Regions from separate parts of the Pseudomonas sp. KU26590 genome, predicted to be linked through region 1. Evidence: predicted binding sites of a transcription regulator. Region 1 holds the regulator's gene; each other region holds the start of a gene.

Region 1 (10,523 bases):
TTGAGCTTGTTCGCCACCGGCAGAAGAAACAGGTTGGCGGACGCCACGCCATAGATGGTGGCAATAAACGCGACGGCAATCCCGCTCCCCAGTTGATTGGGGTCGGCCAGGTTGCCCATGACATGGATCAGGCCCATGACCGCGCCGATGATGCCTATCGTGGGCGCATAGCCGCCCATGCTTTCGTAGACCTTGGCGGCCTGGATGTCGCGGCTTTCCTGGGTGATGAAATCCACTTCCAGAATGCCGCGTATAGCCGCCGGTTCAGCGCCGTCGACCAGCAGTTGCAGGCCTTTGCGTGAATAGTTATCGGGCTCCGAATCCGCCACGGCTTCGAGGCCAAGCAGGCCCTCCTTGCGCGCGGTGAGGCTCCAGGACACGACGCGATCGATGCCGCCCGCCAGATCAATCCGTGGCGGAAACAGAATCCAGATGAAGATCTGCATCGCCCGCTTGAACGCGCTCATCGGCGTCTGCACCAGGCAGGCCGCCAGCGTCCCGCCGAGCACAATCAGCGCGGCCGGACCGTTGAGCAAGGCGCCCAGGTGACCGCCTTCAAGGAAGTTGCCGCCGATGATCGCGACGAACGCCAGAATGATCCCTATGAGCGTCAAGACATCCATCAGCTGCAGGCCTCCACCAGGTGGCGCCCGATGTCGTCGAGGCTGTAAACGGCGTCGGCCAGTTCGGCTTTGACGATCGCCATGGGCATGCCGTAGATCACACAACTGGCTTCGTCCTGCGCCCAGATCTGGCTGCCGCTCTGTTTGAGCAGACGCGCGCCTTCACGGCCGTCAGCGCCCATCCCGGTGAGGACGACCGCGAGGACTTTATCGCTGTAGGATTTTGCCGCCGAGCCGAACGTGATGTCGACGCAGGGCTTGTAGTTCAAGCGCTCGTCCCCCGGCAGGATTTTCACCGCACCGCGACCATCGACCATCATCTGTTTGCCGCCCGGGGCCAGCAATGCCAGACCGGGACGCAGGATGTCGCCGTCTTCGGCTTCCTTGACGCTGATGCGGCAAAGCTTGTCGAGACGCTCGGCGAAGGCTTTGGTGAACGCGGCTGGCATGTGCTGGATCAGCACGATGGGCGCCGGGAAGTTGGCCGGCAGTTGGGTCAACACCCGCTGCAAGGCCACCGGGCCACCGGTGGAGGTACCGATCGCCACCAGTTTGTAGGCTTTGCGCTTGGGCGCACCCGAGGTTGACGCGTGATGATGGGACGCCGGCGCGGCTGAACGTGCAGGCGCAGGGGCTGGCCCCGGACGCGACGGGCTGGGTGCGGCAGACGTGCTGCGCGGGGCAGCAGGTGCAGCAGACGGCGCGGGTGCCGAAGTGGCAGAAGGCGTGCTGCCGTAACCGCTGAAACGACGGTTGCTGCGGGAGATGCTGTGTACTTTCTCGCACAGCATCTGTTTGACCTTCTCGGGGTTGCGCGAGATGTCTTCGAAATTCTTCGGCAGGAAATCCACCGCGCCAGCGTCCAGCGCATCGAGGGTCACTCGGGCGCCTTCGTGGGTCAGGGAGGAGAACATCAACACCGGGGTCGGGCAGCGCTGCATGATGTGACGGACCGCGGTAATGCCATCCATCATCGGCATTTCGTAGTCCATGGTGATCACGTCAGGCTTGAGGGCCAGGGCTTGGTCAATGGCTTCCTTGCCATTGGTGGCGGTACCGACCACCTGGATCGTGGGATCTGAAGAGAGAATTTCCGAAACACGACGTCGGAAAAAACCCGAATCGTCCACGACGAGAACCTTGACTGCCATAAACACTCCAAAGAGCGCGCCGCCCCATGAGGAGTCTGCGCGCCCTGTATTACGTAGCTTGGGTCACATTGGCGAGTGGAACAGGCCAGTGGGACCGGTTTTCGCGCTTTAAACAGGGCCTGTAGGACCGGCTTTAGCCGGGAAGGCGTCGGACGTCACACCGCAAAATCCGGAGTGTCCATACCGGGCTCTTCCCGTGTAGGACCGGCTTTAGCCGGGAAGGCGTCGGGTGTCACACCACAAAACCAAGGGTGTTCACCCTGCCCTCTTCCCGGCTAAAGCCGGTCCTACAGAACATCACAATCCGCCCTACCGAAGCCGATCCTGCTTAACCCATCCGTCGTGCTGCGTAGCGCTTGAGCATGCTCGGGACATCGAGAATCAGTGCGATGCGGCCGTCACCGGTGATGGTGGCGCCCGACATGCCCGGCGTGCCTTGCAGCATTTTGCCCAGCGGCTTGATCACCACTTCTTCCTGACCGACCAACTGATCAACCACGAAGCCGATGCGTTGCGTGCCCACCGACAGAATCACCACGTGGCCTTCGCGCTGCTCCTCGTGAGCCGCCGAGCTGACCAGCCAGCGCTTGAGGTAGAACAGTGGCAGCGCCTTGTCGCGGACGATGACCACTTCCTGACCGTCGACGACGTTGGTGGTCGACAGGTCCAGGTGGAAGATCTCGTTGACGTTGACCAGCGGGAACGCGAAGGCCTGGTTGCCGAGCATGACCATCAGCGTCGGCATGATCGCCAGGGTCAGCGGCACCTTGATGATGATCTTCGAACCCAGGCCTTTGGTGGAATCGATGCTGATCGAGCCGTTGAGCTGGGCGATCTTGGTTTTCACCACGTCCATGCCCACGCCACGCCCGGACACATCGGAAATCTCGGTTTTGGTCGAGAAGCCCGGCGCGAAGATCAGGTTGTAGCAGTCGGTGTCGCTGAGGCGATCCGCTGCATCCTTGTCCATCACACCACGCTTGACCGCGATCGCACGCAGAACCGCAGGGTCCATGCCTTTGCCGTCATCGGAAATCGACAGCAGGATGTGATCGCCTTCCTGTTCGGCCGCCAGAATCACACGACCGTTGCGGGGCTTGCCCGACGCTTCCCGCTCTTCCGGCGACTCGATACCGTGATCGACCGCGTTGCGCACCAAGTGGACCAGCGGGTCGGCCAGGGCCTCGACGAGGTTTTTGTCCAGGTCGGTTTCTTCACCCACCAGTTCAAGGCTGATTTCTTTCTTCAGCTGACGTGCCAGATCGCGAACCAGTCGCGGGAAGCGACCGAACACTTTCTTGATCGGCTGCATGCGGGTCTTCATGACCGCGGTCTGCAGGTCAGCGGTGACCACGTCTAGGTTGGACACGGCCTTGGACATGGCTTCGTCGGCGCTGTTGGCGCCCAGGCGCACCAGGCGGTTACGCACCAGCACCAGTTCGCCGACCATGTTCATGATCTCGTCCAGCCGCGCGGTGTCGACGCGCACGGTGGTTTCCGCTTCAGACGGCGGTTTTTCGCTAGGCGCGGGAGCAGCAGCACGAGCCGGTGCAGGGGCAGCGGCAGGGGCAGCGGCAGCGGCAGCGGCAGCGGCAGCGGCAGCGGCAGCGGCAGCGGCAGCGGCAGCGGCAGCGGCAGCGGCAGCGGCAGGAGCGGCTTTGGCCGGAACCGCCGCAGCAGGCGTTGCTTTTACCGGTTCGGCTTTGACAGGCTCGGGCTTCTTGGCCGGTGCAGCAGGCGCGGCAGCAGGTGCGGCGGCAGCGACTGCAGGTTCGAACTTGCCTTTGCCGTGCAACTGATCCAGCAAGTCTTCGAATTCGTTGTCGGTGATTTCGTCCGGGGCAGCGGCTTTCGACGGGGCAGCGGGCGCAACCGGTGCGGCAGGTGCAGGGGCAGCAGGAGCCGCAGCGCCAGGAGCAGCAGCGCCAACGGCATCCGACGAGAACGAGCCTTTGCCATGCAACTGGTCCAGCAGCGACTCGAATTCGTCGTCAGTGATTTCGTCACTGGCCGGTGCGGCAGACGGCGTCGCAGCCGCCGGCGGTTGCACGGCATCGACGGCGAACTGCCCTTTGCCATGCAGCTGATCGAGGAGTGATTCGAATTCGTCGTCGGTGATTTCATCGCTGGCCGCAGTGCCGGCCGGTGCAGCGGAAACCGCTGCCGCCGGTGAGGCTGCAACAGTTGCCGCGGCTACTGGTGCAGACGCAGCCGGCGCAGGAGCGCCTGCCGCTTGCGCCTTGACGGCGTTCAGCGAATCCAGAAGCTGTTCGAATTCAAGATCGGTGATGTCTTCGGAAGGCGCTTCAGCAACCGGCTCTTCAACCACCGGTGCCGCAGCGATCTCTTCTGCCGATGCCGGCTCGGCCAGGCGAGCCAGCGCGGCGAGCAATTCAGGCGTGGCCGGGGTGACGCTGGAACGCTCGCGCACTTGACCGAACATGCTGTTGACGGTGTCGAGTGCTTCGAGCACCACGTCCATGAGCTCCGAGTCGACGCGGCGTTCACCCTTGCGCAGGATGTCGAACACGTTCTCGGCGATGTGACAGCATTCAACCAGCTCGTTGAGCTGGAGGAAGCCGGCGCCCCCTTTTACAGTGTGAAAACCGCGAAAAATTGCATTGAGCAGGTCCGCATCGTCAGGTCGGCTTTCCAGCTCGACCAACTGCTCTGACAACAGCTCGAGAATCTCGCCGGCCTCTACCAGAAAATCCTGAAGGATTTCTTCATCGGCGCCGAAGCTCATTGGGGGGTGCTCCTAAAATTAACCGTCAAACCGATCCGGAGGCTGCACTGAGGGCCTGCGCGCATTGCTCTCGTCGAAGCATTGGCGCGCGGGCCCAGCAGCCACTTTCACAGAAAACCTGAAGTCCGAATAAGAATGACCGAATCAGAATCCGAGGCTGGATAGCAGATCGTCAACATCATCCTGTCCGGATACAACGTCTTCACGTTTATCGGCATGAATCTGCGGACCTTCACCCTTGGAGTGAAGTTTTTCTTGTTCTTTTTCCTGACGGAACACTTCCTGGTCGTGCTCGATGCCCGCGAAGCGGTCCACCTGGCTCGCCATGAGCACCAGCTTGAGCAGGTTGCGCTCGACTTCGGTGACCAGCGTGGTCACGCGCTTGATCACCTGACCGGTGAGGTCCTGGTAATCCTGAGCCAGCAGAATGTCATTCAGGTGCGCGGAGACTTCGGTGGTCTCCTTTTCGCTGCGGGTCAGGAACACATCGACGCGGCGTGCCAGATCACGAAACTCTTCAGCGCTGATCTCTCGGCGCATGAAGCGTCCCCAGTCGGCGCTCAACGACTTGGCGTCATCCGTGAGCCCGTGCATCAACGGCGTGCTCAGCTCCACCAGGTCCATGGTCCGGTTGGCCGCGTTTTCAGTCAGCCTGACCACGTACGACAGCCGCTCGGTGGCGTCGGTGATCTGAGAGACCTCCTCGGCCTGCGGCATGTTCGGGTCGATCTGGAAGTTGACGATCGCGCTGTGCAGCTCGCGCGTCAGTTTGCCGACTTCCTGATACAGGCCGCGGTCGCGGGTCTGGTTAAGCTCATGGATCAGTTGCACGGCGTCGCCGAACTTGCCTTTTTCAAGGCTCGCGACCAGCTCTTGTGCGTGTTTCTTCAGGGTTGACTCAAAGTCACCCATTGTCGAATCTTTGGAATCCATAGCGCCCTCGCAGCGGACATCAGCTATTGACGCGCTCGAAGATCTTTTCGATTTTCTCTTTGAGCACTTGCGCCGTGAACGGCTTTACCACGTAGCCGTTCACACCGGCCTGAGCGGCTTCGATGATCTGCTCGCGCTTGGCTTCGGCAGTGACCATCAGCACCGGCAGACTGCGCAGACGCTCGTCGGCACGCACCTGACGCAACAAGTCGATGCCGGACATGCCAGGCATGTTCCAGTCAGTGACGAGGAAGTCAAAGGCGCCGCTTTGCAGCATCGGCAATGCGGTGAGTCCGTCATCTGCTTCGGCCGTGTTGGTGAACCCAAGGTCACGCAACAGGTTTTTTATGATCCGCCGCATCGTTGAGAAGTCATCAACGATGAGGATTTTCATGTTCTTGTCCAATTCGACCTCCAAGCAGTCTTTAACGCGTTCAGCACCTGAACGCGCGTTCAATCAATACCGGCTGTGCCGAACATGAAGAGGGGTTTTAATCGACGGGGACAAGCGCAGCGAAACCGGATCCTCTACGACCCGGTTCGACCGACTCCTGCCGTGTCTCTTTACTTCCCGCTCACGTCTTGCACAGCCGGTCTTACACGCAACGCGCAGGCCTCGCAGCCTGCGCCTCATTCATGAACGTGCGCGCCACTCGCCAAGACGACCGCGCAAACGCGCCGCGCATTGGCTGTGCAGCTGGCTGACCCGCGACTCGCTGACCCCCAGGACCTCACCGATTTCCTTGAGGTTCAGCTCTTCGTCGTAGTACAGCGACAACACCAGGCGTTCACGTTCGGGCAAGTTGGCAATGGCCTCGGCCAGCGCAGCCTGGAAGCGCTCGTCTTCCAGATCCCGCGACGGTTCGAGGGACTGGCTCGCGCCGTCCTCGTGCAGCCCTTCGTGTTCGCCGTCCTGCAACAGGTCGTCGAAACTGAACAGGCGGCTGCCCAGGGTATCGTTCAAAATCCCGTAGTAATCGTCGAGACTCATTTCAAGTTCGGCAGCAACCTCGTGATCTTTAGCGTCACGACCGGTTTTCGCTTCGATTGCACGAATTGCGTCGCTGACCATGCGCGTGTTGCGGTGGACCGAGCGCGGTGCCCAATCCCCCTTGCGCACTTCGTCGAGCATCGCGCCACGGATACGAATACCCGCGTACGTCTCGAAACTGGCCCCTTTGGTGGAGTCGTATTTGGTCGAGACTTCGAGCAAGCCAATCATGCCCGCCTGGATCAAGTCCTCGACCTGCACGCTGGCCGGCAGACGCGCCAGCAAGTGGTAGGCGATTCGTTTGACCAGCGGGGCATACCGCTCGATCAGCTCATACTGGGAGTCTTTGGACGATTTGCTGTACATGCGATAGCCACTTGCTGTCATGAGACGGGCCCTGCGCTGGTGTGATGCACGAGGCGTTCTACGAAAAATTCCAGATGGCCGCGCGGGTTCGCCGGGAGCGGCCAGGTGTCGACTTTCTGCGCGATGGCCTTGAACGCCAACGCACATTTGGAACGCGGAAACGCTTCGTACACGGCGCGCTGTTTCTGCACGGCCTTGCGTACGCATTCGTCGTACGGCACAGCGCCTACATATTGCAGGGCCACGTCGAGAAAACGGTCGGTGACTTTCGTCAGCTTGGCGAAGAGGTTGCGCCCTTCCTGCGGGCTCTGGGCCATGTTGGCCAGGACGCGGAAGCGGTTCATGCCGTAATCGCGGTTGAGCAGTTTGATCAGGGCGTAGGCGTCGGTGATCGACGTGGGCTCGTCGCACACCACCAGCAGCACTTCCTGGGCGGCGCGGACGAAGCTCACCACCGACTCGCCGATGCCGGCGGCGGTATCGATGACCAGCACATCGAGGTTGTCGCCGATGTCACTGAACGCCTGAATCAACCCGGCATGCTGCGCCGGGGTCAGGTGGACCATGCTCTGGGTGCCCGATGCCGCCGGCACGATGCGTACGCCGCCCGGGCCCTGCAGCAGGACATCGCGCAGTTCGCACCGCCCCTCGATGACGTCAGCCAGGGTGCGTTTGGGGGTCAGTCCCAATAATACGTCGACGTTGGCCAGACCCAGATCGGCGTCCAGCAGCATGACGCGACGTCCCAGCTCGGCCAGTGCCAGTGAAAGATTCACTGAAACGTTGGTCTTGCCTACGCCACCTTTGCCACCGGTTACCGCGATAACCTGTACGGGATGCATGCTGCCCATGTTAATTGTTTACCTTGTCTTGCTTAGACCTAAGCCACATGTCGGGCTGCACGTTCAGTGCCTGAACAATGCCTGGCAGACCATCGATGCAGGAAAATTCCACTGTCATTTTCTATACCTAGCCCGCGCGCTTGCCGGTGCTGTGATAAAGATCCGCAAACATATCCGCCATCGCTTCCTCGCTAGGCTCCTCCTGCATCTGCACGCTGACTGCCCGGCTCACCAATTGGTGCCGACGCGGCAAATGCAGATCATCCGGTATCCGTGGGCCATCAGTGAGATAGGCCACAGGCAGTTCGTGTGTCACGGCCAGGCTGAGCACTTCGCCCAGGCTGGCCGTTTCGTCGAGCTTGGTCAGGATGCACCCGGCCAGGCCGCAACGTTTATAACTGTGATAAGCCGCTGACAGCACCTGCTTCTGGCTGGTTGTCGCCAGCACCAGGTAGTTGCGCGCCTTGATGCCACGCCCGGCGAGGGTTTCCAGTTGCAGACGCAGGGCCGGATCGCTGGCTTGCAGGCCGGCGGTGTCGATCAACACCACGCGCTTGCGCAACAGCGGCTCCAGCGCCTGTGCCAGGGACTGGCCCGGGTCGACGTGGGTGACCGGTACATTGAGGATCCGACCCAGGGTTTTCAGCTGTTCCTGAGCGCCAATGCGGAAACTGTCCATGCTCACCAGCGCGATATTTTGCGCGCCGTATTTCAACACATATCGGGCCGCCAGTTTAGCCAGCGTGGTGGTTTTGCCCATGCCGGCAGGGCCGACCATGGCAATCACACCGCCCTCTTCCAGTGGCTCGACGTCAGGCGTGGCAATCATGCGGGCCAGATGGGCCAGCAGCATGCGCCAGGTGTGGGCCTGATCACTGGATTCCGGGACCATCGCCAGCAGATCGCGGGACAGCGGGCCGGAGAGGCCGACGCGTTGCAGACGGCGCCACAGGTTGGCCTGCTGCGGACGGCTGCCTTGCAGCTGGTTCCAGGCCAGCGAGCCCAGCTGGACTTCCAGCAGTTCGCGCAGACCGTTCAATTCGGAGCGCATCGCTTCGTAGGCACGATCGCCCACCGCCGGCTCAGCCTTGCGCTCGGCACGTTCAGCGGCCACAGCGGCGTGGATCGACGGGCGAAACGGTTCTTCCAGGGTCGGTTCGATCTGCTTGCTGTCATCCATCGCCAGGCCAGCGAACAACTGGCGATTGGCAACAGTGTCCAGCTCGCTGCGATGGGTCAGCTCAGCCTGAGCGGTGACGATGCGCGACTGGGTCTTGCGCAGCTCTTCTTCGAGTTCGATGTTCGGTACACGCGGGGCCAGCGCAGACAACTTGTAATCCAGGGCGGCGGTCAGTTCCACGCCGCCGGCGATCCGCCGGTTCCCGATGATGGCAGCTTCAGCGCCCAGCTCATCGCGAACCAGTTTCATGGCTTGTCGCATATCGGCGGCGAAAAAACGCTTAACTTGCATGACTCACTACCTCAGCCGTTAGGCCCGACAGTCGCTACGATGGTGACTTGCTTATTGTCAGGAATTTCCTGGTAAGCCAAAACATGCATATTCGGTACAGCCAACCGTCCAAAGCGGGACAACATGGCGCGAACCGGACCTGCGACCAACAAAATAACCGGCTGCCCCTGCATCTCCTGACGCTGCGCCGCTTCGATCAACGAGCGCTGAAGTTTCTCAGCCATGCTCGGTTCGAGGAGAACGCCTTCTTCCTGACCCTGACCTGCCTTCTGCAGACTATTTAGCAATATCTGTTCCAACCTTGGCTCAAGGGTGATCACAGGCAGCTCCGGCTCAATGCCGACAATGCTTTGGACGATTGCGCGGGACAATCCGACCCGTACGGCAGCCACCAGCGCGGCAGTATCTTGACTACGCGCAGCGTTGTTGGCGATGGCTTCGGCGATGGAACGGATGTCGCGAACCGGCACCTGTTCGGACAGCAGCGCCTGTAGCACCTTCAGCAGGGCCGACAGCGACAGCACGCCCGGTACCAGTTCTTCTGCCAGTTTTGGCGATCCCTTGGCCAGCAGGGTCATCAATTGCTGGACTTCCTCGTGGCCGATCAGCTCATGAGAGTGCTTGTAGAGAATCTGGTTCAAGTGGGTCGCCACCACGGTACTGGCGTCCACCACGGTGTAACCGAGGGATTGCGCCTGGGCACGCTGGCTGATTTCGATCCACACGGCCTCCAGACCAAACGCCGGGTCTTTGGCAGTGATGCCGTTGAGGCTGCCAAATACCTGGCCGGGGTTGATGGCCAGTTCGCGGTCCGGGTAGATCTCGGCTTCGGCCAGGGTCACGCCCATCAGCGTCAGGCGATAGGCGCTGGGCGCCAGGTCGAGGTTGTCGCGGATGTGCACGGTCGGCATGAGGAAGCCCAGCTCCTGGGAGAGCTTCTTGCGCACACCCTTGATCCGCGCCAGCAACTGACCACCCTGGTTGCGGTCCACCAGCGGAATCAGGCGGTAACCGACTTCCAGACCGATCATGTCGATCGGGGTGACGTCGTCCCAGCCCAGCTCCTTGGATTCCTGCGCACGGGTCGGCGATGGCAGCAGCTCTTGCTGACGCTTGACCTCTTGCACCGCCGCGAGCTTGACCTGGTTCTGTTTCTTCCACAGCAGGTAGGCGCCGCCGGCAGCCACCAGACCGAGGCTGATGAAGGAGAAGTGCGGCATGCCCGGGACCAGGCCCATGACGATCATGATCCCGGCCGAAACCGCGAGCGCCTTGTGGGAGGCGAACATCTGGCGGCCAACCAGTTTGCCCATTTCTTCCGAACCGGACGCACGGGTCACCATGATCGCGGCAGCGGTGGACAGCAGCAGGGATGGCAATTGCGCCACCAAACCGTCACC
Region 2 (10,523 bases), 190 kb from region 1:
GTAGACATAAACGATGCCGTGAAGATCCGCCAAGTGACCCAATAATGCGGCGCCGATGCCGCCGAAGCCGAACATCAGGCCGAAGAAGATCCCGGCGATCATGCCGACGTTGCCCGGCACCAGTTCCTGAGCGTAAACGACGATGGCGGAGAACGCCGAGGCAAGAATGAAACCGATGATCACGCTGAGGACACTGGTCCAGAACAGATCCGCGTACGGCAGCGCGATGGTGAACGGCGCCACGCCCAGAATCGAGAACCAGATCACCGCCTTGCGCCCGATGCGATCGCCAATCGGCCCGCCGAAGAACGTGCCCGCAGCCACCGCTGCCAGGAACATGAACAAGTGCAACTGGGAGCTGGCCACGGACAGCTGGAATTTGTCGATGAGATAGAACGTGAAGTAGCTGGTGAAGCTGGCCATGTAGAAGTATTTGGAGAACACCAGCATCGCCAGCACCACCAGCGCGCCGGTCACCCGACGTTTCGACAGCCCGTGGGTCGCCGCCTGTCCGGCCTTGATCTTGAACAGCGACAGGTGCGCCTTGTACCAGCGGCTGATCGCGTACAGCAGGCCCACGGAAAACAGCGCCACCAGCCCGAACCAGGCGATGTGGCCCTGACCGAACGGGATGATGATCGCCGCCGCCAGCAACGGCCCGATGGCAGAACCACTGTTGCCGCCCACCTGAAAGCTCGATTGCGCCAGGCCAAAGCGCCCGCCTGAGGCCAACCGGGCAATGCGCGAGGCTTCGGGGTGAAAAGTCGACGAGCCGATGCCGATCAACCCTGCGGCGAGCAGGATCAGCGGGAAGCTGCCCACGGTCGCGAGCATCATCACGCCGCCCAGAATGCACAGCGAGCCGACCGGCAGCACCAACGGGTTGGGATGACGATCGGTGTAATAGCCGACCCAAGGCTGCAGCAACGATGCCGTGACCTGAAACGTCAGGGTGATCAGCCCGACCTGGGTGAAAGTCAGGCCGTACGAGGCCTTAAGCATGGGGTAGATCGAGGGCAGGATCGACTGAATCAGGTCATTGAGCAGGTGCGCCAGTGCCACTGCACCAATGATGCGCATGACCAAGGGACTTGATTGCGTTGATTGCGAAGCGGGAACGGGTTGGGTATCGGTCGCGGGCACGGTTGCAGGGCTGGGAACGGCCATCGGGTCCATCCATCGAACGTTGATGCGCCGTCGGGACTCGTTACAGAACATGTCAGCGGCACAAGGGGTCGCCAATGTGCCATTTATTGGGGCGCCGCTGCGATGTTTTGTTGCGGATTTGTGTGATGGGGTCGCGTGGTGCAATGTTGCGGACGGGGACCTTATGGGAGTGAGCTTGCTCACGAAGACGGCCTGCGATCCGCCGAAACTCCAGCAGATATTCCGGCATCTACGCGAGCATAGAGCACCGCCGCCAGTCAGACCGCCGTCTGCAATCTCCCCCGCGCCGTCAACGAACCTTCCACCTCATGCAGCGACACTTTCGACGTCTCCGGCAACGCCAGCCCGCCCGCCAGCGCCAGCAGCGCAATCACGATCAGGTAAAACGCCGGCGCCAGGTTGCTGCCCGTCGCGCCGATCAGCCAGGTCGCCATCAGCGGCGCGGTTCCGCCGAAGATCGTGTACGCCATGTTGTAGGTGATCGCCGAAGCGGTGTAACGGGTACGCGTAGGAAAGGTCTCCGACAACAGCGCCGCCGTGACCACACCGCAGAGGACGGCGCCAATCGCCAGCAACATCACGCCGACGATCGACGCCACAAACGAACCGGAACTGGCCATCAAAAACGACGGATACACCACCACAATCAGCAGGACACAGGTGCTGAGCACCGTCTTGCGTCGCCCGACCTTGTCGGAAAACGCCCCGGCCACCGGACAGATCGCCGCGGCGAACAGCAAGGCAATCAACGACACCAGCAATGCGGTCGCACGGCTCAGCCCGCCCGCCACCTGCAAGTACGTCGCGAAGTACGTGGTGAACATGTAGAACGACAGCGCCGTCAGCGACACGAACGCGCCTAGGCAGCATATCGCCGCGCCATGGTTGCGCAGGGTTTCCTTGAGTGGCGAATGGGCAACCGCGTGTTCCTGCTTGACCGCCTGAAACGCCGGGGTTTCGTCCAGTTTCCAGCGCAGGTACAACCCGACCAGCCCCAACGGCGCGGCGATCAGAAACGGCAGCCGCCAGCCCCAACTGCCCATGGCCTCAACGCTCAAAGTGGCTTCCAGCGCGTAGGCAATAATCGCCGCTGCCGCGAACGCCGAAAAGGTCGACACCGGCACGAAGCTGCCATACCACGCCCGCTGCGTGCGTGGCGCGTGTTCCATCAAGTAAGCGCATGCCCCCGCGTATTCACCCCCGGCGGAAAAGCCTTGAGCGCAGCGGATAAGGGTGAGCAACACGGGCGCCATCACGCCGATTGCCGCGTAGGTCGGCAACAGACCGATGATCGTCGTCGCCCCGGCCATCAACAAAATGGTGAACGCCAGCGTGCGCTTGCGGCCGATGCGGTCGCCCAGCATGCCGAAGAACACACCGCCGAGGGGCCGAAACGCGAAGGCCACGGCGAACACCGCGAAGGTTTTCAATAACGCCGCGCTGGCATCGCCGCTGGGGAAGAACTGCTGGGCGATGGTCGTGGCCAGAAAGCCATACACCGCGAAGTCGAACCATTCGACGAAATTGCCGATGGCGGCCGCCACAATGACTTTTCTCAGGGTGGCAGGATCAACCTGCTCAAGGACGGGAGTGGTCATGGAAACCTCGGCGCGCGTGGGAAAGATCCGATTATCGGCACAGCGCCCTGCCCGTCCGACTCCAGAACTGCCGCCGACGTACTCAGGACCGACCTGTCGGAGGCTGTGGGCCGCAGGATTCGTGCCAGTGCGTGGAGGCGCGCTTAGGCGTCAGCGGTGTGCCAGCGCGGATTCGAAGGTCCGTCTGCCCTGCAATCCCCCGGTGTGCAGAAAAATCAGCCGCGTGCCTTCGGCGATCCGGCCCGCGATCACCTCTTCGTGCAGCGCAAGCAATGCCTTGCCGGTGTACAGCGGTTCGAGGGGGATACCGGATTCAGCCTCATGGCGCGCGATGAAATCGAGCAACGCGGAATCGGTCTTCGCGAAGCCGCCACGGCTGCTATCGAGCAAGCGGTAAGCCTGAAGTTTTTTTCGGTTTACTCCCACGTCCAAGCCTGTCAGTGGTTGATTCAGTATGCCCAGGGACGACGCAGGACCTGTGGGAGCGAGCTTGCTCGCGAAAGCTTCAAGAATGTCCTCTACATTGCCCTCAACCCCATGACCGTCAGGCACCGCCATCGCGCCGATCACCTCATGCTGCCCCGCCTCCGCCAGCATCAGTCCGGCAAGTGTGGTGCCGGTGCCGCACGCCAGCCACCAGGCGTCGTAATCCTTCCATCCCAGTTGACCGAGCTGACTGCGCGCCTGCTGAACGATTTCAGCGCAGCCCTCCGCGCCGTCGAGCCCGCCGCCGCCTTCAGGCACCGGAAATAGATGCGGATAACGCTCGCGCCACGGCACCCAGAAATCCGCGTCATGCCGCGCGCGATAACCGGCGTAACCCAGCCAGTGCAGCTCCATCCCGAAAGCCTGGAGATCAAGCACCGTCGGCGTCTCGACTATATGCCCGCGCATCAGCCCGACCGTGGCAAAACCGAAGCGCTTGCCCGCCGCCGCCAGCGCGTGAAGGTGATTGGAATGCGCCCCGCCGAGACTGATGACGCCCCGCGCCCCGACCCGCTCAGCCGCCGCCAGATGGTGCTTGAGCTTGAACCATTTATTGCCGCTGATCAGCGGATCGACGAGGTCCAGCCGCAAGATCGCCGCCTCCACGCCGGCTGCCTGGAGCCAGTCGAAATGGAGGAGTTGCAACGGAGCGGGAGGGAGCGGTGATGAGAGAGGGAACATGAAATCGGTCGGGCAATGGACGGTGCAGGAGTCTAGCACTCGTCGCTCTGGGTTCTAGGTTTTGGGGGCTGTGTAGGGGGATTCCCAACCGTCAGCCCCCATCCACTTACAACCCCGCCGCCAACCGCGATCCCTGATCAATCGCCCGCTTGGCATCCAGCTCAGTCGCCACATCCGCCCCGCCAATCAGATGCACGCTATGCCCCGCCGCCTGTAACCCGTCATACAGTTCACGCAACGGATCCTGCCCGGCGCAGATCACCACGTTGTCCACCGGCAGCAGTTTCTCCTCGCCCTCCGCGCCGATCCGAATGTGCAAACCTGCATCGTCGATCTTCAAATATTCCACGCTGTTGAGCATCTGCACCTGTTTGTTCTTCAGCCCCGTGCGATGAATCCAGCCTGTGGTTTTACCCAGACCGTCGCCGACTTTGGTGGCCTTGCGCTGCAACAGGAACACCTGACGCGCTGGCGCATGGGGATGAGCTTTGATCCCGGCAACGCCGCCACGCGCCGCCAGATGCGTGTCGATGCCCCACTCGTCCCAGAACGCATCGCGATTCAGGCTGGTGGACACGCCCTGATGGACGAGGAATTCCGACACGTCGAAGCCGATGCCGCCCGCGCCGATCACGGCGACGGACTTGCCAACCGATTTGCGGCCGAGTATGACGTCGAGGTAACTCAGCACCTTGGGGTTGTCGACACCGGGGATGGCGGGCGTTCGTGGCGCGATGCCGGTGGCAAGAATCACTTCGTCATAGCCTTTGCCGAGCAGGTCATCCACCGTGACGCGGGTGTTCAGGCGCAGGTCTACGCCGGTGGTCTGCAGCTTGCGGCCGAAGTAGCGCAGGGTCTCGAAGAACTCTTCCTTGCCCGGGATCCGCTTGGCGATGTTGAACTGCCCGCCGATTTCGCCGGCCGAGTCGAACAGCGTCACTTCATGCCCGCGCTCGGCCGCAACGGTTGCGGCAGCAAGGCCTGCAGGACCGGCACCGATGACGGCGATTTTGCGGACCTGGGTGACCGGCAGGTAATTGAGCTCGGTTTCATGACAGGCGCGGGGGTTGACCAGGCAGCTGGTGAGCTTGCCGCCGAAGGTATGATCCAGACACGCCTGATTGCAACCGATGCAGGTGTTGATCTCGTCGCTGCGACCCGCCGCGGCCTTGTTGACGAATTCGGGGTCGGCGAGAAACGGGCGCGCCATGGAGACCATGTCGGCGTCCCCTTCGGCCAGCACCTGTTCGGCAACCTCGGGGGTATTGATGCGGTTGGTGGTGATCAGCGGGATCGACACCGAGCCGCGCATTTTCGCGGTCACTTTGGCGAACGCAGCGCGCGGCACCTTGGTGGCGATGGTCGGAATGCGCGCTTCGTGCCAGCCAATGCCGGTGTTGATCAGCGTGGCGCCCGAATGCTCGATGGCCTGGGCCAGTTGCACCACTTCTTCCCAGCTGCTGCCGCCCTCAATGAGGTCGAGCATCGACAGGCGATAAATGATGATGAAGTTGGGGCCGACGGCTTCACGTACGCGGCGCACGATCTCCACCGGCAGGCGCATGCGGTTTTCGTAGCTGCCGCCCCAACGGTCGCTGCGATGGTTGGTGTGGGCGACCAGAAACTGGTTAATGAAATAACCTTCAGAGCCCATGATTTCTACGCCGTCGTACTCGGCGGTCTGTGCCAGGGTCGCGCAGGTGACGAAATCCTGAATCTGCTTCTCGATGCCCTCTTCGTCCAGCGCTTTGGGTGTGAAAGGGTTGATCGGCGCCTGAATGGCGCTCGGTGCCACTTGCTTGGGGCTGTAGGCATAACGCCCGGCGTGGAGGATCTGCATGCAGATCTTGCCGCCGGCCTCGTGCACGGCTTGGGTGACAATGCGATGGTTGGCCGCCTCTTCCGGCGTCGACAGCTTGGCCGCCCCCGAATACACGCCGCCTTCGTCGTTCGGCGCGATGCCGCCTGTGACCATCAGGCCAACCCCGCCCCGTGCGCGCTCGGCGAAATACACCGCCATGCGCTCGAACCCGCCCGGCTTCTCTTCGAGCCCGGTGTGCATCGAGCCCATCAGGGTACGGTTGCGCAACGTGGTGAAACCCAGATCCAGGGGAGCGAGCAAATGCGGGTAGTGGGGGGCGGCCATAAAAACTCCATCGAGCATCATCACGGGGCGCGAGCGCTCTGTGGCGCCCGTCGAGTCAGTCAGGGCCTTGGACCAGCGCCTTGTACATGGCGCAAACAGTAAACAGCCGCCCGGCCTTGCTCAATGACTGGAAGTGACAAATCAATGATCGAGCGATGCACCCTCTTTCATCGGACGACCCTCCAGCCTCGGACTTTCGCGCCGATAGCCCTATGACGACCTTGCCGCACCGCCGCGATGGCTGAGCAATGTCCTTCTTATCAACACCTCGGCAGGACGATCAATGAGCTGGATCAATGATGCAAAAATTTCGACCAAGTTGATCACAGCCTTCGTGCTGTGCGCATTCATCACCCTGGGAGTAGGCGTGCTCGGAAGCCGTGGCGTTTCCGAACTGTCGGACAGCCTGAAGCTGGTGTTCAGCAATAACCTGGTGTCCGTTGCGGACACCGGCCGCGCCAGAACCAATGCCGTAGGCCAAAACCGTGACCTTTACCGCTTATACAGTGCCGCTGCTGCCGGCATGCCCCAGGGTGTGAAGGACGAATTGCTGAGCTCGATGAACGCCAACCAGTTAGACAGCGAGAAAGCGTTTGCCAAATACCGCAAGACCCCGCTCGCCGACGATGAACGCGCCGCGGGCGACCAGATGGAAAAGGACTGGCCGGTCTACCAGGCGATGGTTCAGAAATACCTTGGCCTCGTGAAGGCCGGCGACCTTGATAACGGCCGCGCCCTATTGTTTGGCGATCTGCAGGCGGCCTACCGCGTTGTGCTCGATGAATTGACCCTCATCGTTAAGTCCAATGACCGGCAGATCGGCGAAGGCGCCGAGGATGCATCCAAGACGGAGTCATCCGCCAAGACCGCGCTGTACATCGGCATCGCCATTGCCTTTCTGGCTGCGGTTCTGCTGGGCATGTTCATAAGTCGCCTGATCAGCCGTCCTCTCGCCTATGCAGTCGCGAGCGCGCGGAGCATTGCCGGCGGTGATCTGACCCAACAGATTGTCAGCACCGGCCGCGATGAAGCCGGGCAATTGCTGACGGCGCTGGGCGAAATGCGGGGCAGCCTGAAAAGCACCATTCAGCAGATTGCCGATGCGTCCAGTCAACTGGCCTCTGCCGCAGAAGAGCTGACCGCCGTCAGCGATAACGGCAGCCGCGGGTTGGTCCGCCAGAACGACGAGATCCAGCAGGCCGCCACCGCTGTCACTGAAATGACCTCGGCGGTCGAAGAGGTGGCACGTAACGCCGTGTCCACGTCCGACGCGTCCAGGACCACCAGCAAACAGGCCAGCGAGGGCCGCGACCAGGCACGTGGCGCGGTTGAAGCCATCAACAGCGCAACCACCGAAATTGCCACTTCGACCAACATGGTCCGCGACCTCGCCGTGCAAGTCCGGGACATCGGCAAGGTGCTGGACGTAATTCGCGGCATCGCTGAACAAACCAACCTGCTGGCCTTGAACGCTGCGATCGAAGCCGCACGGGCGGGCGAGCAAGGCCGGGGCTTTGCCGTGGTCGCCGACGAAGTCCGGGCCTTGGCCGCACGCACCCAGGCCTCGACCGGTGAAATCGAAGGCATGATCAACAGCGTGCAGGCCAGTGCCGATCAGGCGGTGGGGGCGATGGGCAAAAGCCAGTCGCTGGTCACCGATACCCAAGCGTTGGCGCAGGCCACGGGCCGCGCACTGGAACAGATCGCCGAAGGCATCGCCCAGATCAACGACCGTAATATGGTCATCGCCACGGCCTCCGAAGAACAGGCGAATGTCGCGCGCGAGGTGGACCGTAACCTGGTGAACATCCAGGATCTGTCGACCCAGACCGCGGCCGGTGCGCACCAGACCAACGCGTCGACTCAGGAGCTTTCCCGCCTGGCCGTGTCGTTCAACACGCTGGTCAGCCGCTTCCGCTTGTAAATCGCGGCCCCCGTGATGCCTGCAAATCGCCGGCATCGCGGTTGATCCATACACCGCAGGCGGCCACCGATGCCGCCTCGCTTCAACCCATTTGCCGAATGGCCGCCCTGGCCGTTGGCAAACCTTCTCCCAATCGCCGTTTTGCCGTAGCCTTCCGGCAACGTTATGGCGCCCCGCGCGCTTTCTTCAGAGGCAGTTCTCCTTTCTTCATGCGCAAAGTTCTCGGCTCACTTACCGCTGCAGTGCTGGTGACGCTTCTCGTCAGCTACGGGCTGTGGACGGGCAAGCGTCATGTCGGGCATTACCTGACGGACTTGCGCATCCAGTTGGTGATCAACGACGGGCAACCTGGCGAACGCGGCAACCTGCTGGGCATTCAGCCCGAGCTGTTCCCTTCCGATTATTCGAGCGTCAAACGCCTGCATCGCAAGCTTGCGTCGTATCTGGTGCAGGCCCGCGACCAAGGGCTGCTCAACGATAAAACCATCGTGGTGCTGCCGGAGCACATCGGCACCTGGCTGTTGGCGGTGGACGAAAAAGCCCAGTTCTACGAGGCCACCACCTTCGAAGAGGCCATGAACTGGCTGGCGTTCAGCAACCCGCTGCTGTTTATCGACGCGGTTTTTCACGCGCGGGGCAGCAGCCGCTTCGAGGACGCACGCCTGCGCATGAAGGCGCACAGCATGGCGCAGGATTATCAAAACGTGTTTGGCGGGCTGGCGAAGGAATTCGGTGTGACCCTGGTGGCCGGCTCGATCGTGCTGCCCAGCCCGCAGGTGGAAAACGGCGAACTGCGCATCGGTCGTGGCGCGCTGTATAACAGCAGCCTGGTGTTCGGCCCCGACGGCCAGCCCTTGGGGCAGCCGCAGCGTCAGTTGTTCCCGGGCTGGAATCAGCGGGGTTATATCCGTCCCGGCAAGGACGCACCGCTCAACGTGATCGACACCCCGGCCGGCCGGTTGGCGACATTGATCGGCAGTGACAGCTGGTACCCCGACAACTACGCGCGCCTCAACGCCAGCGGCGTCGAGCTGATTGCGGTGCCGGCCTACGTCGCCGGCACGGACGGCTGGTCGCAACCCTGGCGCAGCGACAAACACAAGGCGCTGGCGGCCCATCTGAACCTGGGTGCCAAGCCGATCACCCAGGGCGAAGCCTGGCGTCGACTGACCCTGACACCGCCGAGCACGGCGAAGGCCGGCATCAGCGTGTTCATGCGCGGTCAGTTCTGGGACAAGGGCAGCGCCGGTCACAGTTTCGCCAGCCGCGACGGGCAAAGCATCGCCGAGCAATCCATCAGCGCCGCCCCGAAAGGCGTCCGCCCCGGTCATGGCGCGCGCCTGATCAATCTGTGGTTGTGATCGATGACCTCCCCTCGCGTGCGTCTGGGCGATCTGTCCGTGGGTTTCGTCCACAGCCTGGCCGACGCTGTTCGCAACGAAGGCAAGGACCCGCAACCGCTGCTGCAGCAATACGCCCTGGATGCCGCGCGACTGGGTGAGGCCGGCGCCCGGCTGTCGATCCCGCGCTACATGCGCCTGGGCCATGCGGCCATCGAGCTGACCGGCGTGCCTGCGCTGGGCTTGCGAATGGGCGAATCCAGTCGTTTGAGCCACGCCGGCCTGGCCGGCATCACCGCCGCCCAGGCGCCGACCGTGCGTGAAGCGGCGCGCACGCTGATTCGTTTTGAACCGCTATACGGCTCGAACTATCGCGGCCAGTCGAGCCTCCATGAGGACAGCGACGGCGCCTGGCTGCGCTTCTATTCCATCAGCCCGTACAACGACTACAACCGCTTCGTGGTGGATTCGATTCTCAGCGGCTGGCTGCATCAGCTGTCGACGCTGTGCGGGACGACGCTAAAGGCTGAACGCCTGGAGATCGAGTTCGATGCCCCCGCCTACGCCGCTGAATACGCCGCGCTCTGTGAGCAGCCCGTGAGTTTCGCGGCGAGCGTCAATCAGCTGCGCCTCAACCAGCATCAGCTTGGCCTGCGCAACCCCGATCACGTGCCGAGTACCTGGCGGCATCTGCTGCAGGTGTGTGAACGGGAACTGGAACAGCTCACGCGCACCCGCAGCCTGCGTGAGCGCATCACCCAATTACTGGGGCCGTTGTTGAATGGGGGGCGGGAGCCGGATCTCGAAGAAGTGGCGGCCCGGCTGAAATTGCCGACCTGGACCCTGCGCCGCAAGCTGGCGGACGAGGGCACGCAGTTTCGTGCGATCCTCAACGACACCCGGCGCGACCTCGCCATGACCTACATCCGGGACACCGAACTGGCCTTTGGCGAAATCGCTTATCTGTTGGGATTTGCTTCGGCCGAGGCTTTTCAGCGGGCCTTCAAACGCTGGACCGAACAGACGCCCGGTGCGTTTCGTCGCAGCCAACGCCAGTCGCTCTGACTGGCAGGCGCGGGTTTTCCTACAACTCGGTGGCGTCTTCTGCTGGTTCCAGCGGATCCATCTCGTACGCCTGGTATTCCAGCAATTCTTCTTGGTACTCGTCCATGTTTGCGCCC
Region 3 (10,523 bases), 580 kb from region 1:
ATGTCGGATCGGGTCCGGGCAATCAGCTGCGCCCCGGCCACGGCGGTGTAAATCGCCAGTGCGCGGCGTTGGCAGTGCTCGACGCTGCCCAACCCCGCCTCCATCAGCCTGTCCGCCAGCCAGGCCACGCTGGCATCGGCATAGGCTTTTACCTCGCGGCGGATTTCTTCCGGCAGGTCTTCGTGCTCTGCAGCCATGAAGCTGGACAGGCACAGTCGGTTGCCGTTTTCCAGCGAGGTGCGAAAGATCGACGAATACAGCGCCAGGCAGCGCAGCGGGTCGGGATTCGCCTCGCGTATTGCGTCAAGCGCCTTGGCAGTGTCCTGCCAATAACGCGCCGCCACCGCAGCGCCCAGCTCGGCCTTGCTCGGGAAGTGGTAGTAGATGCTGGCGTTCTTGATGCCGACCGTCTCGCCGATGCTGCGGAAATTGATGCCGCTGTACCCGTGCAACTGCGCTGCCGTTTTCGCAGCGGCCAGAATGGCCTCGCGCGCATTTTCGCTCACGCTGAATTCCTCGAAGGGTCGATAGATGGCCCGCATGCTACGCCTAAAGATCTCAACCTGCCAATTGACAGGTAGGGATTGACAGCGTCCTCTAATGCGCCCAAAGTTTGCCTACCAACTGACAGGTAGACACATTATGAACGCTTCTATACCGCAGTCCGACACCTCCGCAATTCCCATGATGACCATTTACGACTGGTTCAATGGCCCTTACCCGGCCCGGGTCCGCATCGCCCTGGCAGAGAAAAACCTGCTGCCGCGAATCGAATTCGTATCAGTGAACCTGTGGAATGGCGAGCACAAGAAACCCGAGTTTCTCGACATCAATTACTCCGGCACGCTCCCCGTGCTTGAACTGCAAGACGGCACGCTGATCGCCGAGTGCACCGCCATTACCCAGTACCTTGACGCCCTCGTGGGCAGCCCCGAGCTCACCGGCGCAACGCCTGTGGAAAAAGGCCGCATTCACATGATGACCAAACGCGCGGAGATCGAGTTTCTCGACGCGGTCAGCACGTATTTCCATCACGGCACGCCTGGCCTGGGGCCTGACGTCGAGCTGTACCAGAACGCCGAATGGGGCAACCGCATGTGCGACAAGGCCGTACGGGGCATGCGCTATTTCGACAGTGTGCTGAAGATGCAGCCGTTCGTAGCCGGGGACTCGTTTTCGATGGCCGACATCGCAGTCTTCGGCGGGATGATCTTCGCCTCGCTGGTGGAGCTCGCGGTGCCGGCAGACTGTGAGGCGCTGCTGGCCTGGCACGCACGGATGAATGAACGTCCGAGCATCCAGACCTGGCGGGCCATGGTCGCAGCCGGCGGGCCCCAAGGCTGAAATGCTGCGGTTGCCATCCGAACACGGCTACGGCAACCGCGATCCATCCAAAACAGCACATTCGCACTGCATTTCTGCCAAAAAGAGGACAATCTGTCATCAAGCTGAACCGGTTCATGTCGATAACAAGGTGATCCCTTTATCTATGGACAGCCCTCGACATGAACCTCCGACGCCTTAACATCGCCCCCCGCTCCCTGATCTGCTTCGGCTTTTTTGCCGTATTGATCTCCGCCGTCGGACTGTTCTCGCTGATGCAAGCCTCTAAGCTCAAAGACGCCAGGGACGCCCTGCAGGACAACGTACTCCCCACCCTCCTCGCCATCGCCGACATCAAAAATGACCTGCTGACCATTCGCCTGGGCAACACCAGCCTGCGCGCAGCACAAAGCGCCGCCAGCAACGACGCGGCCATGAAGCGGGTCAGTCAGGGTCGCACCGACCTTGAGAAAGACGTGCAGGGCCTGAAATCATTGCTCATCTCCGAGCGTGGCCTGAGTGCCTATGCCGATATGGCGCGCGACCTGCAGGCCTATCTCGCCGTGCATGCGCGTTTTCTGGACGCCGTGAAGCAGAAGCGTGACGACATCGTCGTTTCGTTGACTGAACCCTCTGGCGAACAAACCCGCGCGGCAGACGCGCTCACCAAGGACATCGCGACCATCGCCGACCTGGCCAAACAGAAAATGCAGGATTCGGATGTCGCGGCAGATGAAAGTTACGATCAGGCCCGCAATGTCATCATTGCCGCCATCGTGGTGGCGCTGGCCGCCACCCTCGCCCTGGCCGCGTTGTTTACTCGCAGCCTGGTGGCGCCGATCGCCAAAGCCCTGGCCGTCGCGGAAAACATCGCCGCCAACGACCTGAGCAAGCCTATTCAGGTCGACGGTTCCGATGAGCCGGGCCGCTTGCTGCAAGCGCTGTCCGTGATGCAGCAGAACCTGCGCCACACCCTCTCGGAGCTCGGCCACTCGTCCAATCAACTGGCCTCGACCTCGGAAGAAATGACCGCCGTGACCGAAGAATCCCTGCGCGGGGTTCAGCGTCAGAACGACGAAATCAATCAGGCCGCCACCGCCATCAACCAGATGAGCGCAGCGGTGGAAGAAGTCGCACACAACGCCTCTCTCGCCTCCACGGCGGCGCGGGATTCCAGCGACTCGGCGGAACAGGGCCGCCTGCGGGTCAACGAAACCATTTCGGCGATCAACGAGCTGCACCAATCGGTCGGCACCACCGCGGATGAGATCAACGGGCTGGCCGGCCAGGTGCAGAACATCAGCGGCGTGCTGGACGTGATTCGCGGCATCGCCGATCAGACCAACCTGCTCGCCCTCAACGCGGCCATCGAAGCCGCCCGCGCTGGCGAAGCCGGACGTGGTTTCGCGGTAGTAGCCGACGAAGTCCGCGCCCTGGCGCACCGCACCCAACAGTCCACCGCCGAGATCGAAAAGATGATCGACTCGATTCAGGGTGGCACCCACAAGGCGGTCACGGCCATGGGCCAGAGCAGCGAGCGCGCGCGGGTCAGTCTGGACGTCGCAGGTGCGGCCGGTCGCGCCCTCGCGGAAATCAAAACCGCCATCGTGCTGATCAATGAACGCAACGTCAGCATCGCGACGGCCACGGAAGAACAGGCCCAGGTCGCCCGGGAAGTCGATCGCAACCTGACCAGCATCCGCGACCTGTCGCTGCAGACGTCTGCCGGCGCCCATCAGACCTCGGCGGCGAGCAACGAGCTGTCGCAACTGGCGGTGGGCCTGAACGGTCTGGTGATGCAATTCAGAACTTAATCGGACGCGAGGGATCGCACCTCTGAGCCGCTTGTTTGGGCATCAACCGATTTCGGAGGTGAATGCATGAAGTTCGTGAAGCTGGGTTCCACGGGGCTGGACGTGTCGAAGTTGTGTCTGGGGTGCATGACGTTTGGCGACCCGGACGCCGGCACGCACCCGTGGACGCTGGATGAAAACGCCAGCCGGCCGATCATCAAGCACGCCGTCGAGCAAGGCATCAACTTCTTCGACACGGCCAACAGCTACTCGGCGGGCACCTCGGAAATCATCGTCGGCAAACTGCTGAAGGCATTCACCCGCCGCGAAGAAACCGTCATCGCGACCAAGGTGTTTTTTCCGGCCAATATGTGGGAAGGCTCCAAGCGACCCAACGAACAAGGGCTGTCGAGAAAAGCCATCATGGCCAACATCGATGCCAGCCTGACGCGGCTGGGCACCGATTACGTCGACCTGTACCAGATCCATCGCTGGGATTATCACACCCCCATCGAGGAAACCATGGAGGCGCTGCACGACGTGGTCCGGGCCGGCAAGGCGCGCTACATTGGCGCGTCGTCGATGTTCGCCTGGCAGTTCGCCAAGGCTCAGCAGGTCGCGGCCGCCCATGGCTGGAGCCGCTTCGTGTCCATGCAGAACTACCTCAATCTGGTGTATCGCGAAGAACAGCGCGAGATGATTCCGTTGTGCCTGGATCAGGGCGTCGGCCTGATGCCATGGAGCCCGATGGCCCGTGGCAGGCTGACACGGCCACACGGCCAGCAAACCGAACGCACCAAGACCGACATCTCCGGGCAGTCGTTTTACGAGGCCACGGAAGCGGAAGACGGCCGCGTCATTGATGTGGTGGAAAAGATTGCCAGTGAGCGCGGCGTGCCCATGGCCCAGGTCGCGCTGGCGTGGGTGTTGGCCCAGCGTGGCGTGTCGGCGCCGATTGTCGGGGCGTCCAAGCCGCACCATCTGGACGATGCGATCGCGGCGCTGGATCTGGTGCTCAGCGACGACGAAGTGAAACGCCTTGAAGCGCCCTACGTTCCCCACGCTGTAACGGGCTTCGCGTGAAGCCCGATGGCAGCTCCGGGCTTGCCACGGGCCGGGCCGTCGTGTTGTTCGACGGTACCTGCAAGCTGTGCAATGGCTGGGCGACCTTCATCATCGGCCAGGACCACGAGCACCGTCTGACGCTGGCGGCCGTACAGTCGCCCGAGGGTCAGGCGCTGCTGAAATGGGCGGGATTGCCCCAGGATCAGTTCAATACCATCGTGCTGGTGGAAAACGACCGCTTTTATGTCCGTTCGGACGCGATGTTCAAGATCCTCGCCCACCTGCCCGCACGGTGGCACTGGCTGCTCATGGCGCGGGCTTTCCCGAGGGTTTTGCGTGACTGGCTGTACGACAAGATCGCCCTGAACCGCTACCAGCTGTTTGGGCGTTATGACGCCTGCCACTTGCCCGCCGCGGATCATCGAGATCGCTTCTTGAACAAGAACGCCCTGAAGTAGCGGCTATGAGTGTGTAAATGCACTAAATCTTCAGCGGGTGAAATGGCGTCTTCGTGATCAGGCTTTCTGTCAGAAGCCCGTCGAACGCTCAGAAAGATTGCGTCACTCCCACACCATTAAATCCCACTATATGGGACGGCTAATCACATATTGAGGTATCAGGATATGTCGTCTATGGTGGAACGTCGTCGCTCCTCATCCTTATAAGAACAACAGGAAATCCCATGCCCTCGCCATTTCTGGATTCGGGCCTGCACGCCAGCACCATGAAGCGCCTCAACCTCAAGTTGATCCCCTTCCTGATGCTGCTGTACATGGTCGCGTACATCGACAAGTCGAACATTTCCGTCGCCGCGTTGCAGATGAATGCCGAGCTGGGCCTGACTGCCCGCATGTACGGCATCGGCGTGGGGCTGTTCTTTCTGACCTACATTCTTCTTGAAGTCCCGAGCAGCGTCATTCTCACGCGGGTCGGCGCGCGGCGCTGGATTGCGCGGATCATGATCACCTGGGGCATCGTCGCAGCGGGCATGGCGTTTGTGCAGAGCGCCAATCAGCTGTATGGCATGCGCCTGCTGCTGGGCGCCGCCGAGGCCGGTTTTACGCCGGGGATCATTTATTACCTGTCGCAGTGGTACCCAAAGACTGATCGGGCCAGGGCCATGTCGTTCTTCTACATCGGCGCCGCGCTGGCCTCGGTGATCGGCCTGCCGCTGTCGGGCGCGTTTCTGCACCTGGACGGCTATTTCGGTGTGAGCGGGTGGCGCTGGCTGTTTCTGCTGGAAGGCCTGCCAGCGGTGATCCTCGGTGTCGTCGTGTTGCGCTACCTGCCGGATTCGCCGCAGACCACCCACTGGCTGCACGCCGATCAGAAGGAATGGCTCAGCCGCACCATCGCGGCTGAACAAGCGAACTCGCCGATTTCCCACCATGCGGCCTGGCAGACCGCCTTTCGCAGCCGTCAGGTCTGGCTGCTGAGCCTGTTCTGGCTGTTGCAGGCGTTTGGCACCATTGGCATCACGCTGTTCCTGCCGCTGATCGTCAAGTCGGTGTCCGGCCAGGAGTCGTTCACCGTCAGCGTCATGTCGGCGCTGCCCTTCCTGTTTGCCTGCGTGTTCATTTATTTCAACGGCACCCATTCCGACCGCAACGGCGAACGCGGCTGGCACCTGGCGCTACCGCTCATGGCCGCCGGTGTGCTGCTGGCGCTGGCCGTGTGGACCAGCAACCCGTGGCTGGCGTACGCCTTGCTGGTGCTGGCGGTCGGTCTGAACTGGGCCGCCACGCCGGTGTTCTGGGCGACCACTACCGAATACCTGTCAGGCGCTGCCGCCGCGGCGTCCATCGCGCTGATCAACTCCATTGCCAACATCGCCGGCCTTGGCCTGCCACCTGTCATGGGCTGGATCAAGGACGCCACGCAAAGCTACGACTACGCCCTGCTGCTGGTCTCCGCAGCCTTGCTCGCCGGCGGCGTGTTGGGACTGTTCCTGGCCCGCGCGCCCCGTGCAGCGCCTGTCACAGCCACTGCAACGGCTCCCGCCGCTGCTCCTGTTCCAAGAGGTTTAGATGAAGCCAAGGCTCCTGAAAATCGCCCGCTTGCCGGCCATGCTCGATGACGCGCTGAACGCCACCTACGAGGTGGTGGAAGCCGATCAAAACGGCACCGGCGTCGACGACTCGACCGCTGACATCCGTGCCATGGTCGCCAACGGCGAATCTACGGTCAGCCGTCAGTTGATCGACAGCCTGCCAGCGCTGGAAGTGATCGTCGTGTTCGGCGTGGGTTACGACGGCGTCGATGTGGCAGCGGCGCGGGAGCGTGGCATCCGCGTCACCCACACCCCCGATGTGCTCACCGAAGACGTGGCGGATTTCGCCATGGCCTTGATGCTGGGCATCGCGCGCAACCTTCGCGTCGCCGACCGCTTCACCCGTTCGGGCGCCTGGGCAAACGGGCCTATCGCCTTCAGCCGCAAGGTCAGCCGGGCGCGCCTGGGCATCATTGGTCTTGGCCGCATCGGTACCGCCATCGCCCGCCGGGCCCAGGGCTTCGACATGTCGATCGCCTACACCGGGCGCCGGCCGCAGGACGTCGGGTTCACTTATTACGCGTCGGCGCTTGAACTGGCCGCAGCGGTGGATTTTCTCGTCGTCGCGGTCGGCGGCGGCTCTGGCACCCATCATCTGGTGGACGCGAACGTGCTGGAGGCGCTGGGGCCGAAGGGCTATCTGATCAACGTCGGCCGGGGCAGCGTGGTCGATGAAAACGCCCTCGCCCAGGCCCTTGCCGAAGGCCGTCTGGCCGGCGCGGCGCTGGACGTCTACGAAAACGAGCCGCACCCCGCAACCACGCTTCTGCATCTGGACAACGTCTTGCTCACCCCGCACATGGCCAGCGCCACATGGGACACCCGGCAGGCGATGTCCGATCTGGTCATGGCCAACCTCAACGCCTGGCACAGCGGCGCAGACTTGCCCACGCCCGTGCCGGAATAACCCGACGTCGCCCGTGGCTCGCTGAACGAGCGACCGAGCTGCGGAAGACGGGATTGGTTGCCTGTTTGCAGTGAGGGTTTGCAGGTATGGTGTGGCTTTCCCTTCTCAAGGAAGATCCATGGCCACGCATACCGCCAGCCACGCTCAAAAGCACCTCGCCGTTCTGATTGATGCGGACAACGCCCCCGCCGCCATCGTCGAAGGCTTGTTCGAAGAGATCGCCAAATATGGCGTCGCCAGCGTCAAGCGCATCTACGGCGACTGGACCGGGCCGCAGCTCGGCGGCTGGAAGAAGGTCCTGCTCGACCACTCGATCCAGCCCATCCAGCAATTCGCCTACACCAAAGGCAAGAACGCCACCGACAGCTCGCTGATCATCGACGCCATGGACCTGCTGTACACGCGGCGCTTCGACGGCTTTTGCCTTGTCTCCAGCGACAGCGACTTCACCCGCCTGGCGTCGCGATTGCGCGAAGAAGGCCTGACCGTGATTGGCTTCGGTGAAGAGAAAACGCCCCGCCCGTTCGTGGCGGCCTGCGACAAATTCATCTACATCGAATTGCTCCGCGAGGAGGTGATTGCCGCCGCCAGCGTGGAGCAGACCCTCGACGCCCCGGCGCAGTCAGACGTGACAAGACCCGCAGCGGCTGAAACCCCGAAACGGCCTAAAGCGCCTATCAGTTTCATCGCAAAAATCCTCGACGACATCGCCGACGAAGACGGCTGGGTGCAGCTCGGCGCCCTCGGCACCAACATCACCAAGCTGCGACCGGAGTTCGACCCCCGCACCCACGGCTATAAAAAGCTCAGCGACCTGATCAAGGGCTACCCCCAAGCCTTCGAGCTGCAGGCCAGGCCCGCCTCCAGTGGCACGGCGGTGATGTACGTCAGGCACAAACAAAACGGCAAATAAACCGATCAGCGTTTTTCATTTATGGAGCCCTGCATGCCCATTTACTCAGTCGATTACCGCTTCAACGCTGAACCCCGCAATCATCACTTCGACCTGAATCAGCCGGAGCTGTCCGTGAGCGACGCCGCAATGCACCTGCTTGAGCTGCATTTCGGCGACAGCGAAAACAGCTTGATGATGCCCAACGCCGACGCGCTGCCGGATGAAATCATCGAACAGGCCGGCCAGCTCGGTCTGACGGATATTCGCGTCACCCAAGCGGCGAGGGATGACGTCCGGTAAAACGCGTTGAACCCTGCAGCGGCACCTGCATCCGATCACTACGACTGAACATTTCCCGACTGACAGGTGCCCCATGATCGAGATCAACAGCTACACCACCGTAAAGCGTCGAGAACGCGTGCCCCATGACGTGTTCGCCCATTACTGGCGCGACGTCCACGGCCCGCTGTGCTCGCGGCTTCCGGGCCTTGGCTTGTACATCCAGCACCACTTTTCCCGGCAGCAGGATGCTCACCTCTGGCCGCTGGCCGAAGGGATCAGTGAGATTCAGGATTACGAACTGGACGGTGGCGTGGAGATCGGTTTCGAATCTGCCGCCGACCAGAAGCAGTTTCAGGACGCCAGCCCGATTCTGTTCTCGGACGAACAGAACATGTTCGACGAGACCCTCGCCTACGCGCTGCCTCAGGGCTCGCTGACACTGACCAATTCGCTGGCGGATGAGCGCTTCAACGGCACCGACACCTTCGACCGCATTCACGTGCACTTCAGCCCGCGCGAATCACTGCCGCAGTTGCAGGCGTACTTGAAGTCGAATCTGGGGCCACTGTTGGCAGGCGCTGAAGGGGTGGTCAAAGTCTGTCTGCACCTGTGCGAGCCTTTCGAAAACGACGGCCAGCACCCGCCCGCGCCGAACGTCGCGCACTTCGCTAACCCGGCGCGCGCAGAATTGGCCGTGCTGGAAATCGCGTTCAGCTCGCCCCTGGCGCGCCGGCATTTTTTCCAGAGCAAAACGTTCCAGAACACCTTGGCTGAGCAGTCAAAGCACATCGCTGAGCTCAAGGCGTTCGCCGTCTCCGGGCTGTACACCTACGTGCGCGACAAGTCGCTAACCACCGCCGGATTGCGCGGCAGTCGGGCAGCGGAGCTGATCGAGTATCTGGGGGCGGTGAATCAGGTTCAGGCGGATGTTCAGGAACTGATGCTTAAAGGCGCGCAAAACGCCTAAACGCGGCTCTCGGCAGCCACGTCCGGTGGCTGCCAATCTGCTGCTTCGGGTTTACGCGGTCGTCAGTACAACGAATTGGCGATTCGGCCCGGCAGCGCCTTGTCATACGCCTCACCGTCGATGGCTGCCTTCGAAACCTCTTTGAGAATCTGCCCGGCACTGGGCAACGCGCTGCGCGGTATTTGCCGGGACCCATCCCACAGCCCTGCCCTGATCACCGCGCGGCTGCACTGGAAATACACGCTGGTGACGCTAATACGCAGCACCGATTTCGGCGGTTTCCCCTCCACGGCAAAACGCGCCAGCAGGTCAGGCGCGATGGATATCTGCGCCGTCCCGTTAACGCGTAAGGTTTCGCCAACGCCCGGGACGAGAAGCAACAGCGCGACGCGCGGGTCCTCGACGATGTTGCGCAGGGTGTCGATGCGGTTGTTGCCGCGTCGGTCCGGCAGATACAGCGTCTTGCTGTCTTCGATGTGCACGAAGCCCGGCTGATCGCCGCGCGGCGAAGCATCCAGGCCGCCTGCGCCCGACGAGGCGAGGATTACAAAGGACGCCGCTTCGATGAACGGCCGGTAAACCGGGTGAATATGATCGACTTCCTTGACCAGGGACGGCGGCGCGATCGGGCCATAGATCGCTTCCAAGGCCTGTACAGTGGTCAGGTATGAGCTGTCTTCATGGTCCATCGTGGGCTCTCTGCAATTTCTTCGTGGCTGGACAAGTGCTGCATGCCGTGACGCTTCATGCCCGTTCGGGGCAATAGTGCCAGACGCGTGTGGCAGATTGACCGGCGATCTGATTCACTGCCTGCCTTTTCACCGTCCAGCATCTGCACACCGGGTAAACAGGCATGAACCGTCGCAAGAAACTTAACCAGATACTCAGAACCAACGCAAAAAAAGCGAGTGCCAAACTGGCGCCGAAGAACAAAGACACCTACGTCAGCAAGGCCGATCGGTTGAAGCTGGCGGCGCAGGCCAGTGCTGAAGCCAGTTCTGATTCCATGACCGAATCCACGCCTGAAGCGGCCCGCCCTTCCGAGCCGGTCTGAACGCCCTCAGTTCGCGGTGCGACTGCCCACGCCTTCCCGGCTAAAGCCGGTCCTACAGGGAACACGCGGTTTCATAGTGGGACCGGCTTCAGCCGGGAAGAGGCCAGTGCGTACGCCATCAATTTTGCAGCGTGACTGCCGACGCTTTCCCGGCTAAAGCCGGTCCTACAAGAAACACGTGCTTTCA

The links. The regulator FliA, encoded in region 1, starts transcription of late flagellar genes. The targets are predictions, from matches to a motif close to CTAAAGTTTNNNNNNNNNNNGCCGNTAA.
Region 2: a site for FliA is predicted at 6,259-6,286, ahead of OKW98_RS09780 (methyl-accepting chemotaxis protein). Genes of this name have one in related genera too.
Region 3: a site for FliA is predicted at 1,443-1,470, ahead of OKW98_RS12890 (methyl-accepting chemotaxis protein). Genes of this name have one in related genera too.

Annotation. Positions count from the first base shown of each region.
Region 1 covers NZ_CP110644.1:2,347,953-2,358,475, reverse strand. The annotation lists gene OKW98_RS10525 (flagellar motor protein) at 1-623, opposite strand, end outside; gene OKW98_RS10520 (protein-glutamate methylesterase/protein-glutamine glutaminase) at 623-1,774, opposite strand; gene OKW98_RS10515 (chemotaxis protein CheA) at 2,103-4,520, opposite strand; gene OKW98_RS10510 (protein phosphatase CheZ) at 4,665-5,453, opposite strand; gene OKW98_RS10505 (chemotaxis response regulator CheY) at 5,473-5,847, opposite strand; gene fliA (RNA polymerase sigma factor FliA) at 6,088-6,831, opposite strand; gene fleN (flagellar synthesis regulator FleN) at 6,828-7,661, opposite strand; gene flhF (flagellar biosynthesis protein FlhF) at 7,780-9,123, opposite strand; gene flhA (flagellar biosynthesis protein FlhA) at 9,135-10,523, opposite strand, start outside.
Region 2 covers NZ_CP110644.1:2,161,101-2,171,623, reverse strand. The annotation lists gene OKW98_RS09800 (MFS transporter) at 1-1,167, opposite strand, end outside; gene OKW98_RS09795 (MFS transporter) at 1,425-2,765, opposite strand; gene OKW98_RS09790 (1-aminocyclopropane-1-carboxylate deaminase/D-cysteine desulfhydrase) at 2,916-3,932, opposite strand; gene OKW98_RS09785 (NADPH-dependent 2,4-dienoyl-CoA reductase) at 4,039-6,078, opposite strand; gene OKW98_RS09780 (methyl-accepting chemotaxis protein) at 6,362-8,002, shown strand; gene OKW98_RS09775 (carbon-nitrogen hydrolase family protein) at 8,212-9,363, shown strand; gene OKW98_RS09770 (AraC family transcriptional regulator) at 9,367-10,407, shown strand.
Region 3 covers NZ_CP110644.1:2,929,693-2,940,215, reverse strand. The annotation lists gene OKW98_RS12900 (TetR/AcrR family transcriptional regulator) at 1-506, opposite strand, end outside; gene OKW98_RS12895 (glutathione S-transferase) at 688-1,344, shown strand; gene OKW98_RS12890 (methyl-accepting chemotaxis protein) at 1,506-3,137, shown strand; gene OKW98_RS12885 (aldo/keto reductase) at 3,204-4,199, shown strand; gene OKW98_RS12880 (thiol-disulfide oxidoreductase DCC family protein) at 4,196-4,639, shown strand; gene OKW98_RS12875 (MFS transporter) at 4,864-6,258, shown strand; gene OKW98_RS12870 (2-hydroxyacid dehydrogenase) at 6,209-7,138, shown strand; gene OKW98_RS12865 (NYN domain-containing protein) at 7,257-8,051, shown strand; gene OKW98_RS12860 (hypothetical protein) at 8,085-8,333, shown strand; gene OKW98_RS12855 (EthD domain-containing protein) at 8,407-9,282, shown strand; gene OKW98_RS12850 (pyridoxamine 5'-phosphate oxidase family protein) at 9,345-9,971, opposite strand; gene OKW98_RS12845 (DUF2986 domain-containing protein) at 10,136-10,336, shown strand.